Regions from separate parts of the Robertmurraya sp. genome, predicted to be linked through region 3. Evidence: predicted binding sites of a transcription regulator. Region 3 holds the regulator's gene; each other region holds the start of a gene.
What was found. The regulator Rex, encoded in region 3, represses fermentation and respiration genes when NADH is low (regulators of the CRP and FNR family bind a similar motif). The targets are predictions, from matches to a motif close to TTGTGAAATATTTCACAA.

Region 1 (4,991 bases), on a different contig from region 3:
AAAGGTCCAAGGATGATAATACCAACGTTATTTTCTTCTAGGTTTTGCGCCATACCCATAACGCCGTTCGAAAATTCAACTAGCTCACCTGACATTACGTTGTCAAGACCATGAGCACGAGCAATTCCGTCACCAATTTGGATAACAGTACCTACATCACTCACTTGAATTTCCGACTGATAGTTTTCGATTTGCTGTTTTATCAGCGCACTAATTTCTTCAGCATTGATGCTCATGAGTTTCACCCCTATCTACGAATCTTAGCCTAACAATTGACGTTCCAAGCGCTCAAGCTTTCCGCGCAAGCTACCGTCGAAAATTCGGTTTCCGATTCGAAGCTTGATGCCGCCGAGCAGATTGGTATCAACAATATTTTCAATACGGAGAGATTGCTTCCCAACTTTAGCAGCAAACGTAGCAGATAATGCTTGTTGCTCAGCTTCTGTTAGTGGACGAGTAGAATACACTTTCGCCTCTGCAATTCCTCTTTCATCATTTGCGAATTCAATAAAATAATCAGCTACTGCTTCCATGTAGTCTTCACGATGACGATCAATTAAGATCATTAACGTATTTAGAACGTACACACTAGCACCAGAGAATGCCTGTTTAATAATCTCCTTTTTCTTCTCATTCGTAAGCTTAGGAGACTTTAAGACAACACCTAGGTCGCCGTTATTTTTTACTACATTTTTAACTACACGCATTTCATTTTCCATTTGGTCAAGAAGTTGATGCTCTTTTGCTAGTCGAAAAAGAGCTAACGCATAGCGCTTCGCTACAGTCGAGTTGCTCATCGCCCTTCTCCTGCCTCTTGGATATATTCATTGATTAGCTTCTCTTGATCTGCTGTTGAAAGTTCTTTTTCAATCACTTTAGAAGCAATAAGTACAGATAATGAAGCTACTTGTTCACGAATAGCAGCAACCGCTTGCTCTTTTTGCTGTTCGATTTCAAGCTTAGCAGATTCTTTCAGACGGTCTGCTTCCGCACGCGCTAACGCGATAATTTCTTCACGCTGTACATCGCCTTGCTTTTTCGCATTTTCAATTAATCCTTGAGCTTCTGTACGAGCTTCTTTTAAAAGCGTACGTTGCTCTTCTAGTAATTGCTTTGCTTCACCGCGACTTTGTTCAGCAGCATTAATTTCTCCAGCAATATGCTCTTCACGTTGTTTCATGATGCCCATTAACGGACCCCATGCAAACTTCTTAAGTAATGCTAACAAGATGATGAAAGTTACTAATTGGAAAAGGATATCTCCACTATTAAACCCACCACCAGCTGAACCTAATACTAGACTGCTTGTTAACACCCTTGCTCACTCCCTTCAAGAGTCGTACACTTACAATTTATAACGTTACAAATGTTAATAGATGAACATAAAGGAATGGCGAAGCTGCACGTAATATGTTCTTCGCCATTGTTTTGTTAAAAATCCTAATATTAACCGCCGATAACCATGAACGCGATAACTACGCCGATGATCGGAACCGCTTCTACTAACGCTACCCCGATGAACATAGTTGTTTGAAGCATACCACGAGCTTCTGGTTGACGAGCGATACCCTCAACTGTTTTAGATACGATAAGACCGTTACCAATACCTGCACCTAGTGCCGCTAAACCGATTGCGATTGCTGCTGCTAAAAGACCCATTATAAAGTTCCTCCTTAAAATGTATAAACATGATTTTGTTATTTTTTGTTCATTAAATGAACGGGTATATATTAATGGTCATGACTCACTTTGTGTGCCAAGTAAACCATTGTTAACATGGTGAAGATAAACGCCTGAATCGCGCCGACAAAGATTGAGAACCCTTGCCAAGCAAGCATTGGAATAACCGCAGCGAGATGGCCGCCGACTCCAGTTGCTAGACTTCCTGCTAGTAACGTTAGAAGGATTTCTCCTGCATAAATGTTACCGTAGAGACGAAGCCCGAGTGTTAAGGTGTTTGCAAATTCTTCAATAAGTTTCAGCGGGAACAAGAACCACATTGGTCGAACGAAATCGCGACCGTATTCTTTTACTCCCTTCAGCTTTACACCATAATAGTGAGAAAGCCCGACGACCATCGTTGCTAATGTCAGTGTGATCACTGGATCAGCTGTTGGTGATTTCCACCACAATGTCCCGTCATAAGTAATTCCGAATGGAAGTCCAAGCATATTACATACGAATATATACATAATCAATGTAATACCTAGAATGTGGAATCTTCCACCATCTTTCCAATCCATTGTACTATTAATGATTCCTTTGACGAAATCCATTACCCATTCGAAGAAGTTTTGTATCCCCGTTGGTTTCATAGCCAATGAGCGAGTGGAAAGCACTGCGATGATAAAGACAATCACACTAGCAATTGTTATCATCAAGACATTTGATAAGTTAAAGGTTAGGCCCATAAATTCTCTTAAAGGAGCTTCATGATGCACAGTATTCACCTCTCTTCCCCGCTATTTATGTGAATGAAATGCTTGAAGAAAAAAATCTATCATAATAACCACGTATGAGGTCATTAATCCAATAATTACGCTATACAAATGGAGCTTGTCAGGATATTCAAGAGTGATCATCACCGCTAAAACAGCTGTCGCCATTCTTGAAAACATGCCGAGGGAACGGACCTTTTCGCCTTTTGCTATCGCATCGCCGAATTTAATAGTCCTTCTGGCCAATAACCACAAATTAAAAAGGCTTAAGCTCGTACCTAAAATAAGCCCTAAAAAAATAGTTTGATATGAGGTAAATCCCCACCCTAGAACGTATAAAGCTAGTAAGAAGAATATGTACTTTCGTTGCCGGATGTAGATCGATTGTATTTCGGGCATCACTTATTATCTCCTGAAAAGAAATGTTGAATTAGTCTGATCATGGCATATACGCCAGCTGCTAATCCGAGGAGTAGTCCGATGATTAAAAAAAGCGGCTCGGTGTCCAGTGTACGGTCAAGCCATCTTCCGGCAAAAATGCCTATTAATACGGAGCCTACTAACTGCGAAAGAATCCCCGACATTAACGCCATTGCTTGATATGGACGACGGTTTTTTTGATTCATTTCAGGCACGTCCTTTTAAAGAGACTGGTAGATAGAATAATGTTTTCACTATGGACTTGCTCGTTTAGGAAAGCTATATTTATACAGTACCCATGTTGAAAACCCTATCATTAATACCCTTTGTAAGCATACAATAGGCACTTGTCAATGTCAATTAGTTTGGAGTGAAAAAGTTCACAATTCAAACAATAGAAATTCTCGTTCACATTATGTTCAAAAAGTTTTTTATTTTCCTATTGCAAATGGAGCGAGTGTTGTTCTCGCTCCCTGTTTTCCTTACCGCTCTTTCACTTTCGAGACTGCAATCCCTGTTTCAACCATGTCTTCTTTTCCAGCTTTTTTCGCAAAAACCTTTGCTAAGTATAATCCATTTTCTGGTAGTTGGTCGGGCAGGATGTCCATCTTCAGCATTCCTCTCCCTACATTCCGTTTCCAATCTAAGAATTTGACGAACCGATACGTGTCTGGATCGAAGAGAGCAATTCCAAATTCATCTGCTCCACCCGGCAAATACACTTCGTAATGATACACACCCTGTTTATCTCCCGGACCAAATTCAAACCCCATAATACGCGGGTAGTTTGGTTCCTCCAATACATACAGGTATGGGACACTCACCCTTTGAGAGCCAGCCATGATGGTCAAATGACCTTCATGTATCTTCTTCGTAAGTTCATTGGGATCCACACTCATCGTAACGTTCACCGTCTTTTCTTTTCCCGCATCTACCGAAAAAGATTGCGGCAGTTCGAACTGTATCCCATCTCTTTGATGAGGAACCTCGAATCGATAGGTCATTCGACGATTGCTTACATTTTTAAAAGTAAGCTGTTGTGTATGCTCATGCTGCCTTTCTACTAACTTGAACTTCCCAAATTGTAGGGAAGCTGGCTTTACGAGCGTATCGGTTTGGATGGCTTCAGGAATTCTTATTCTTCCAGCACCTTGCTCGTACGTTTTATAAGGAACGTTTTTTCCATCAACAATAGGAATGGCCGTATTCATGAGAGCAGCCTTGATATCTTCCGGTCCCCAATCAGGATGAGCTTGCTTGATAAGAGCTGCTGCTCCAGCCACATGGGGAGCCGCCATACTTGTTCCTTGAAGGGCTAGGTAACCACCAGGTATTGTGCTTTTTATCGCTACTCCCGGCGCTACCACATCCGGCTTAATCTCCCAAGTGGAAGTAACCGGTCCTCTCGAACTAAAACTGGCAAGCAAATCCTTTTCTTCTATTATATTTGTTTTTGCAAGTATTTTTTGGCTAGCCATTGATCCTACGATTTCTCCACCTACCTGCTTGGACATGGTCGCCACAGGTATATCGATGGGACGATCTAAGTTTCCAATAAATTCTCCATTCATATTGTTAAAAATAATCACCGCAACGGCACCTGCATTCTGTGCATACCATGCTTTTTCTGAAAAAGTAAGTTCCCCTCGCTGAATAAGAGCAATTTTCCCTGCTACATCGGCGAGGTCTTCTTTTTTCCCAAGCTTCCCGTATACCACTTCATACGACCGATCAAGCTTCCAATCAATCGAGCCCTGCATGGGTTCGAGCCTTAATGTATCTTTTCTTCCATCGATCGTGAGATATGGAACTTTTAAAATCGGTGTGGAGGCACCAACCGATATGGCCTTTGACGCCGTACCAGGAGAACCAACCGTCCACATATTTGGTCCAGAATTACCAGACGAGGTTACAGCGACAATTCCGTTTTCAACCGCTTTATTCAATGCGAGCGATATCGGTAAATCAGGACCATTCACATTGTTTCCCAGCGATAGATTTAGGACATCTACTTTATCTTTGATGGCTTTATCAATCGCAGCAAGCACTTGTTCCGTTGTTCCCGAGCCGCCTGGACCAAGCGCACGATAGGCAATAATCTTCGCATCTGGAGCCACTCCTTGGATTTTTCCG
Region 2 (4,991 bases), on a different contig from region 3:
GCAAAAGGGGTGGAACAAGGGGTATTACTCATCAATGAAACAGTAGCCAATGAGTGTATTGTAGAAAATGGTAAAGTGGTGGGTGTTCGAACCGATCGTCCTGATGGAGATGTGTATGCGGATGTAGTTGTATTGGCTGATGGCGTCAACTCTCTGTTAGGAAAGCAGCTTGGCTTTCATAAAGAATTTCGTCCTGATGAAGTAGCTCTAACAGTAATGGAAGTTATTAATCTATCAAAAGAGAAGATTAACGACCGCTTTAACCTTGAGGATAACCAAGGCTGTACAATAGAAATCTTTGGTGATTCAACAAAGGGGAACCTCGGTACAGCCTTTATTTATACAAATAAAGAAAGTATCAATATTGGTGTAGGTACTACCCTATCCAGCATGATAAAAGCAAAGCTCAAGCCGTATGATTTACTAGATTACCTAAAAAATCATTCTATGGTAAAGCCACTCCTAGCTGGTGGGGAGTCTGCTGAGTATTTGGCACATTTAATTCCTGAGGGGGGATACCACTCTGTACCGAAGGTGGCCGGCAATGGTGTAGTAGTAGTGGGAGATGCGGCTCAACTGGTAAATGCCATCCATCGAGAGGGCTCTAATATGGCCATGTCATCAGGGAAAATGGCAGCTGAAGCCATTATTCGGGCGAAGGAAAGAAATGATTTTAGTGAGGCAAGTTTAAATAGTTATCGTGAAGCTTTATACAATAGCTTTATTATGAAGGATCTAGAAAAATATAAAGACGCTGCCCATACATTTGAGCATCATCCTCAGTATTTCAGAGAGTATATTCCAATGATGAACCAGGCAATGAGCAAGTTCTTTACGGTCGACGGAACACCAAAGCGTGAAAAGCAAAAACAAATCATGAGAAGTGTAACTGGGACAAAAGGAACGTTTAAAGTCATTCAAGATGTCTATCGTGCTTGGAAGGCGGTGAAATAATGTCAACGAAAACAATCGAGGAAAAACAGTACTTACTGCGTTTTAAGTGTGACACGAAATCCCATCTAACAGTGCTTGACCACGATGTTTGTATGACAAAATGCCCCGATAAAATCTGTACCGTATTCTGCCCAGCGGAAGTATACAAGTGGGAAGGCACAAGAATGCAGGTGGGGTACGAGGGTTGCCACGAGTGTGGAAGCTGCCGGATTGGCTGTCCATACCAAAATATTAAATGGGAATATCCGAAAGGCGGCCATGGAATTGTGTTTCGATTAGCGTAATGGTGAATAAATAGTTGAGCAAAGACACCTTCATTGGCTATGATGGGTGTCTTTGTTTGTTACGTCTGAATCAAACTCCTATTCAGAGAATGAAGGTAGTTGGGTTTATATGTCCGAATGAACACCGTATTCGGACAAGGACCGAAAGGTTTTTGGGATGAAGAGTCCAAATGAGCCCGGTATTCGGACAGGGCTGTAAGGTTTTAGGATCAAGAGTCCGAATGAACACCGTATTTGGACAAGCGCAGAAGGATTTTTAGGATGAAGAGTCCGAATGAGCCCGGTATTTGGACAGGGCTGTAAGGTTTTAGGATCAAGAGTCCGAATGAACACCGTATTCGGACAAGGGCAGAAGGGTTTTCATGATCAAGAGTCCGAATGAGCGCCGTATTCGGACAAGGACAGAACGGTTTTTGGGATGAAGAGTCCGAATGAGCCCCACATTTGGACGAAATCCCATGTTATCCATGTCCAAACCCCTACCGCCATTACTCAACTTTAATCATTTTTCTCACTCTTACCTGAAACACTAGTGTTTTGATAAAAAACTAGAATTTACTAAGTAGATTTATTATTATATGTATAAAATGTGAATTATTAAAAGATTCCGATAATATAGTTGAAAACGAACGAGCGTTCCGTTACTATTAATATAGGTACTATTAATAGATTGGAGGAGACAGTATGGATCGAACATCGTATTTAGCTGGGATACTCTACTATTTGACAAGTGATGTACAAGTTCAGGAGGCAGCCATTGATATATTAAATGGAGAATTAACAGTGAAAGAGGCGGGGGCTCGTCCTACTTTGCGGCCCTTTGTTTTGCAGGCGAAAAAGCGGCTAAAGGAACTTGAAAAGAACACAACCGATAAGCAACATTTAGAAATTGTTCAGTTTGTTGAAAATTACTTATATATTTATCAATCATAGATTTACTTCAACATCTTCGATAGACCTCTATGAATTCCATCCTATTTTGCGTTATGTATAAATTTTCACATAGTAGCTTAAAAAGGAAAAGCCAAAAGTAATGAATGATTATAATCTTTTTAGCTTATTCTTACTCTAACCGTGTATTTCATCATCTCGTCGTTAAGTCCACTAATCATTAGATCCTTAGCTGTATTGCAAGCCTGTTCAAAGCAAGAATAACTTTCCGTACAATAATGTGGTTGGCTTAACTCAAAGTTCCCATGAATGTCTGCTAGGTAGACAAGAACATTCCAAACATAAAAATCTTCTGTTCCCTCTTTTGGATGACCGTCTAATGCGACTAGCCAGTGTACGGAAGTCTCAGACATGAATCGACTTCCTTTTAGCATGGACTGGTCATTCTCTCCAATTCGAATAAATGCGGTTGGGTAAAATTCTTGTAGATTACATTGATACATTTTAACCCCTCCTAACTTCTCGTGTTTACAAAAGAAACTTCGTATATTTTTATTATATGAGCTTTTATAAAAAATTACCTACTAAATTGTTAAAATTTTTAGAATTTTAAAAGCGTTTACATTCTTCTTTCTTTGTGATATGCATCACAACAGAAAAGCTCTTACTTTCTTATAATCAAAGTAACAATATGATTAAAAGGAGAAATGAACTATGCAAGGTTGTATGAGCTCAATGATGGATAGAAATGTAGAATTATGTGAGGGATTACAGCAATTAAAAAATGAGCATCCTCCATTGCTTTTAATGCTTGATGGACTGCTTGAAACATGTCAGCAAATAGAGCGTGTTGAAATTACAAGGGAAACGATGTTTAAGGAATTAATTCAAAAGGTAGAAGCTTTCTTTCATGAATTAGAGCCTCATTCTGAAAGAGAAGAGGGCGTGTTATTCTCCATGATGGAAAAGTATATTGGTAGGGAAAGTGGACCGATTGCAGTAATGGAATACGAGCATGATCAGGCAAAAGGCTTTATCGGGACATTTTTAAAGGCATCACAATCTAATGACGCTTTTACAGATGAAAATATGCTGGAACTTGCTGGACTTATTAAAAATGCGTATTACACTCTTGTTGATCACTTTGCTAAGGAAGAAAATGTGCTATTCCCCATGGCACAAAACTTTTTTACAGAAGAAGAAAAGCAGGAGTTAAAGGAAAGAATTAATAAATAAAACGGAAGAGGGTGCACCTCTTCCGTTTTATTTGTATATATCTGCAATTTGTTTGTCTGAAGGAAGGAGCAGTGTTAGGAACCCCAGTAATGGGAGAAAACCGGTTGAAATAATCGTTAAAGGCAATCCAATCGTATCTGCTAATATACCTAAAAACACAGATCCTAAAGCACCCATTCCAAAAGCTAATCCTACTGTCAAACCTGCCATGGTCCCTATCTTCCCAGGAACGAGTTCTTGTGCATAAACAACGGTAACTGAGAAACTAGACATGAGTATGAAACCCGCTATCCCAAGTAAAACCACCGCAAAATAATGAGGCACAAAGGGAAGCAAAATGGTGATAGGAGCAGAACCAATCATGGATAGCAAGATGATGGTTTTTTTTCCAAACCTGTCAGCTAAAGGTCCACCGAAAAATGTACCTAAAGCTCCTGCAACTAGAAAAACAAATAAATAAAGCTGAGCTTGCTGTATGGAAAAACTGTACTTGTCAATCGCATAAAATGCGTAGTAATTAGTGATTCCTGAAATATACCATGAACGAGCGAAGATCAAGAACAAGATCACAAGCAAATAGAAGCGAATTTGACGTTGAAATGAAAACGATGTAGGAGCTAATGTTTGCTTTTGTTTTGGTTTCCGACTATCTATTTTGAGTTTGTTCGCGTACCAAAAAGCAATATAAACAAGCAGCCCTACTGCAACTGCTGCGACAATCGTAAACCAGCCTGCGCCTCTTTGGCCAAAAGGAACGAGTATGAGTGCAGTAATTAATGGAGCCAGTGCTTGCCCGGAATTTCCGCCAACTTGATAAATGGACTGTGCAAGCCCTCTTCTAGGTCCAGCCGCCATATAGGCAACCCTTGAACCTTCAGGATGGAATACGGCGGATCCTAATCCAATAAAGACCACCGAAAACACAATCAGTAAGAAACTAGGGGCAAAGGCAAGACCTAAAACTCCGATTAGAGTAAACATTAAGCCGATGGGTAAAGCAAATGGCATGGGCTTACGGTCTGTAATAATTCCAACAAAGGGTTGCATGATAGAGGATACGATATTTAAAGAAAACCCAATGATTCCTAGTTGAGTAAAGCTTAGCCCCATTGATTGTTCAAGTATAGGGAACATGGCGGGTACAACCGACTGAATGGAATCGTTTAATAGGTGACATAATGCGATAATGAATAAGATTTTATACGTTGTTGCACTGTCAGTTTTTTTAAATTCTTGAACAGTAGCAGTTTGTGCCATAATAAAAAGATCTCCTTTAATTGTTGAAGAATTGTATAAAGATATCTTACTAAATTTCCAGTGATTATGAAATGGTTTATTTCGTGAGGCAAAGTATGTGATATAGTAGTAGATAAGTATAATTTCCAATGGTCTATGAATGGGGAGTGACATATGGAGAATCAGGTGGATGAGCTTTTTACAGAACATATTCTAAAAGCAGGACTTCATCTCTTTGATTTGGAAGAATCCTATAAAAAGCTAGGAGATTTTGAAAATTATGTGTTTGAAGTAAAAAAACAGGATCGAGTTTATATACTAAGAGCAACCCACCAATCGCATAGAGTAAAGGAAGATATACTTGCTGAGCTGCATTGGGTAAATTATCTA
Region 3 (4,991 bases):
TACGCCGTCGTTACCAACGCGCTCCATTGCTTCAGCAATTAATTGTCCTACTTCATCATCAGCTGCAGAAATAGCTGCAACTTGTGCGATAGAAGCTTTGTTTTCAATTGGCTTAGAAATCGCACGAAGCTCTTCAACCGCTACTGCTACTGCCTTATCCATCCCTTTACGGATACCCATTGGGTTCGCACCAGCTGTAACGTTCTTTAAGCCTTCGCGGATCATCGCTTGAGCAAGAACCGTTGCAGTTGTCGTACCGTCACCAGCAACATCATTTGTTTTGCTAGCTACTTCAGCAACAAGCTTAGCACCCATGTTTTCGAATGCATCTTCAAGTTCGATTTCTTTTGCAATTGTTACACCATCATTTGTAATAAGTGGTGAACCGAATTTCTTTTCAAGAACCACGTTACGTCCCTTTGGTCCTAATGTTACTTTTACCGCATTTGCAAGTGCATCTACCCCACGAAGCATCGAGCGACGTGCGTCTTCACTAAACTTAATTTCTTTAGCCATTGTAAAATACCCTCCTCGAGTTTTTTCAATCTATTCTGTCTTCGTTTAGTTTTAAAATAAGAAAGTTCTACTCTTATCCAAGAATAGCAAGAATATCGTTTTCACGTAGAATTAAGTACTCTTTTCCTTCGAACTTAACTTCTGTGCCAGCGTATTTTGAGAAGATAATGCGGTCGTCCACAGAAACTTCAAGAGCTACACGCTCACCGCTTTCAAGTACGCGGCCAGTGCCGACAGCAACTACTTTGCCTTCTTGAGGCTTCTCTTTAGCAGAGTCTGGTAGTACAATACCGCTTGCCGTTTTTTCTTCCGTTTCAACTAGCTCAATTACAATGCGATCACCTAGTGGCTTTAACAAGTGAAACAACCTCCTCAAATATATGTAAGATTTTATTATTAGCACTCACTTAACTAGAGTGCTAACACAACTATTATATTAATGAATCTCTTCTTTTTTTGCAAGCGAGAAACCGCTTTTTTTTATAAATTTTTTGTAAAAGTCCTCCCATAACTTGTTAATTATACAACCTTACTAAGTATGTACTTTTCCATCTATTCTATCCATATAATGCTAAAATACGGACAATAATTCTTCTTATTTGATACAACCTGATGTTTACGAGTAGAATAACTATATTGGATTGAAAAGGAGACTTGTTTTGAAACGTGAATATTGGATTATATTAATTGCTTATATTGCAATGCAGCTTTCAAGCTTTATTGGTGTCCCTATAACCTCTCTTGTAATGGAAATGATTGGTTTTAATACAAATCACTCTCAAGGGTTTGCAGGTGTCACTTGGCTTGTCATCAGCTTTTCTATCACACTTGTTGTTGTCCTGCTGCTGTTGCGTAAAGAGATGGTAACTGCAAATGAAGTAAGAAACGGAGCAAGCTTAGGTCGGTCGATCCTCTGGTCCATCACAGGTGTCTTTCTTGCCCTATTTGCCCAAGCCTTTGCTGCGAATATTGAACGTTTGATTGGTATTGAGGTAGGATCTGATAATACACAACAGATTTTACGTATCATTGAAACTTTTCCTATTATGATTGTCGTTAGCTCAGTTATTGGTCCTATATTAGAAGAAATTGTCTTTCGTAAGATCATTTTTGTGGCATTTTATAAGCGTTTTAACTTTTTCCTATCTGCGTTGCTTAGCTCCGTCATTTTTTCATTTGCCCATATGGAGCCTGAGCATACCCTACTTTATTCGGCGATGGGATTCACCTTTGCGTATTTGTACGTAAAAACCAATCGTATTCTCGTTCCAATCGTTGCTCACGTATCAATGAATACGTTCGTTGTACTTGTGCAATCCGTATATAGGGAAGACTTAGAAAAATTAATCAAACAAGCAGAACAAATGCAAAGCTTTATTGGAGGATTCTTCTTATGAGACAGTCACCTTTATTCTCAGGAATTATATACATCGTCTTAGGTGCTCTGTTCACAGTGTTTGCGATTCAGGACTTACAACAAAATGGAGAGTGGGGCTTTTTTACTTACCTGCTTGTCTTGCTAGCAACATTTGATATTGGTTCAGGCATTCGGATGATTCTTTTACATTTTAAAATTAAAGAGATTAAGAAACAGCAAAAGAAATAGCCGCTCCACTAAGGGGCGGCTTGTTGTTTATTCCTCTACCATTTCTTCATCCACTGAATAGTGCTTTAAAAAGTACACAAGTGACTGTAACTCAATAGCCAAATCAATATGATGAACCCTTATTGATGATGGAACCGTTAATCGGGCCGGTGTAAAGTTTAAAATTCCTCTCACCGTTCCTTGAACCATTCGATCAGTAATGGATTGTGCGACCGTTGCTGGAACGGTTAATATCGCTACCTGAATATCTTCTCTTTCAATAACCTCTTCTAGATCATCCATATGATAGACGGGCACTTCTCCAATTTTTGTGCCTACCTTATCTTCTACTACGTCAAATGCAACAGCAATTTTTGTATTATTATTTTTTAAGAAATTATAATTTAAAAATGCTGTCCCTAAATTCCCCACTCCAATTAAAGCAACCTTCGTTAACTCATCTTGGTCGAGTGTTTTACGGAAAAAGGATAATAGATAGTTTACATTGTAACCGTATCCCTTTTTGCCTAACGCACCAAAGTATGAAAAATCTCTTCGAATCGTTGCAGAATCGACCTTCACCGCCTCACTTAGTTCAGCAGATGAAACTCGTTGCTTTCCTGATGAGTGTAAACTATTTAAAAAGCGATAATACAATGGTAGTCTTTTCGCCGTTGCTTGTGGGATTTTCATTGATTCATTACTCATCGTTCTTCCCCTACCTTCTACCTTTAACTAATATAGTTTCTCTTCTCTTTTAAAGTCACCGTTTTTTCCACCAGTTTTTTCAACAAGGTATGTTTTCCCGATAACCATTCCTTTATCTACTGCTTTACACATATCATAAACAGTAAGCGCACAAACAGAAGCGGCTGTTAACGCTTCCATTTCTACTCCTGTATTCCCTTTTGTCTTTACACTAGCAGATATATGTAGAGTATGGCAATTGTTATCTGATTCCCAATCAAAAGAAATATCGACACCAGTAAGTGGAATAGGATGACACATTGGAATAATATCCCATGTTTTTTTACAAGCCATAACGGCAGCAACCTGTGCGACTGCTAGCACATCACCTTTTTTCATTTGGTTATGTGTGATACGATCATATATCTCTTGATTGACTGTGATACTAGAATGGGCAATGGCCGTCCGTACCGTTTCGGGCTTATCACTCACATCTACCATTTTCGCTCTGCCTTCTTTATTAAAATGAGTGAACTCTGACATCAATTATACACCTCTTTCAAAATCATACACTATTTTCCTCGTTCTGTGTGAAAACATTGTAACATAGTTCACAACTCATATCATTGCTCATCCGTATTGAATGCGATACACTAACCGTAGAAGTATAGAGGTGAAATCAATGATACTACTACAAGTGAACCAGCTTTCCAAGTCTTATGGAGCTGACCTTATTTTATCGAATATAAAACTAGAAGTTCAAACAAGAGACCGTATTGCCTTAGTAGGCCGAAATGGGGCCGGGAAATCTACTTTACTCAAGATTATTGCCGGTCACCTTTCCTATGAATCAGGTGATTTAATCAAGCCCAAACATGTAACGATCGGGTATTTGGCTCAGAACACAGGTCTTGTTTCCGGATTATCCATTTGGGAAGAAATGCTTACCGTTTTTGAACAAGTCATGAATCAAGAGAAAGAGCTTCGTAAGCTCGAGGAAAAGATGGCTGATCCTACCGTATTTGAAGATGCTACTTTGTACGAGCGGACAATAAAAGAATATGACCATCTCCAAAATGAATTTAAGGAGAATGGGGGGTATCAGTACGAGTCTGATATACGTTCTGTCCTACATGGATTAAATTTCCACTCATTTGATTACTCTACAAAAATTGATAGCTTGAGTGGTGGCCAGAAAACTCGATTAGCTCTTGCGAAGTTGTTATTAACTAAACCTGATATTCTTATATTAGATGAACCTACCAACCATCTAGATATTGATACTTTGTCTTGGTTAGAGCAATATCTGACTGGCTACACGGGTGCCATCTTGATTGTATCCCACGATCGCTACTTTTTAGATAAAGTGGTCAATCAAGTGTACGAAATCTCTAGGAATCAAATCAGCAAATTCTCAGGAAACTACAGTTCTTATCTTGAACAAAAAGCCGAAAACTACGAGCGTGATCTAAAGCAATACGAAAAACAGCAAGATGAAATAGCCAAGCTCCAGGACTTTATTCAAAAGAATCTTGCTCGTGCATCGACCACCAAGCGGGCTCAAAGTAGAAGGAAGAAGCTTGAGAGAATGCAAGTTATGGACAAACCTCTTGGAGATGAGAAGTCCGCCTCCTTCGGTTTTGATATTGAAAAGCAAAGTGGCAATGAGGTGTTAAATGTTCATTCCTTATCCGTTGGCTATCATGATGAACGGATAGCTGAGGGACTTTCCCTCAGAATTACTAGAGGCGATTCCGTTGCCTTAGTTGGACCGAATGGGATTGGAAAGTCAACCTTACTTAAAACCATCCAAGGAACGTTACAACCCTTAGAGGGACAAGTTCACTATGGTTCCAACGTTAGCATTGGCTATTATGACCAGGAACAGGCGGCTCTTACTTCAAACAAGCGAGTTTTAAATGAGCTTTGGGACGAATATCCTCTGAAAAGTGAAAAGGAAATCCGGACTGTACTAGGGAATTTCTTGTTTACCGGCGACGATGTGTTAAAAACGGTATCCACTCTTAGCGGTGGGGAAAAGGCACGTCTAGCACTAGCTAAACTTATGATGCAAAAGGCCAATCTCCTTATACTAGATGAGCCTACCAACCATTTGGACTTGGACAGTAAGGAAATATTAGAAAACGCGCTAGTGGATTATCCAGGAACTATTTTATTTGTTTCTCATGATCGATACTTCATT

Region 1: the regulator Rex is predicted to act here: its motif matches at 3,227-3,244, upstream of ACGLXV_RS24170 (AtpZ/AtpI family protein).
Region 2: the regulator Rex is predicted to act here: its motif matches at 2,765-2,782, upstream of ACGLXV_RS09310 (hemerythrin domain-containing protein).

What each region holds. Positions count from the first base shown of each region.
Region 1 covers NZ_JAKFCQ010000195.1:216-5,206, reverse strand. Annotated here, with positions in the region: gene atpA (F0F1 ATP synthase subunit alpha) at 1-236, opposite strand, end outside; gene ACGLXV_RS24195 (F0F1 ATP synthase subunit delta) at 261-797, opposite strand; gene ACGLXV_RS24190 (F0F1 ATP synthase subunit B) at 794-1,315, opposite strand; gene atpE (F0F1 ATP synthase subunit C) at 1,447-1,659, opposite strand; gene atpB (F0F1 ATP synthase subunit A) at 1,731-2,441, opposite strand; gene ACGLXV_RS24175 (ATP synthase subunit I) at 2,463-2,837, opposite strand; gene ACGLXV_RS24170 (AtpZ/AtpI family protein) at 2,837-3,064, opposite strand; partial or broken gene ACGLXV_RS24165 (S8 family serine peptidase) at 3,341-4,991, opposite strand, start outside.
Region 2 covers NZ_JAKFCQ010000069.1:57,666-62,656, forward strand. Annotated here, with positions in the region: gene ACGLXV_RS09290 (FAD-dependent oxidoreductase) at 1-954, shown strand, start outside; gene ACGLXV_RS09295 (ferredoxin family protein) at 954-1,238, shown strand; gene ACGLXV_RS09300 (hypothetical protein) at 1,923-2,171, shown strand; gene ACGLXV_RS09305 (SAM domain-containing protein) at 2,291-2,632, opposite strand; gene ACGLXV_RS09310 (hemerythrin domain-containing protein) at 2,844-3,365, shown strand; gene ACGLXV_RS09315 (MFS transporter) at 3,393-4,622, opposite strand; gene ACGLXV_RS09320 (phosphotransferase enzyme family protein) at 4,776-4,991, shown strand, end outside.
Region 3 covers NZ_JAKFCQ010000077.1:20,043-25,033, forward strand. Annotated here, with positions in the region: gene groL (chaperonin GroEL) at 1-516, opposite strand, end outside; gene groES (co-chaperone GroES) at 590-874, opposite strand; gene ACGLXV_RS11030 (CPBP family intramembrane glutamic endopeptidase) at 1,176-1,913, shown strand; gene ACGLXV_RS11035 (YdiK family protein) at 1,910-2,122, shown strand; gene ACGLXV_RS11040 (redox-sensing transcriptional repressor Rex) at 2,150-2,809, opposite strand; gene moaC (cyclic pyranopterin monophosphate synthase MoaC) at 2,837-3,331, opposite strand; gene ACGLXV_RS11050 (ABC-F family ATP-binding cassette domain-containing protein) at 3,471-4,991, shown strand, end outside.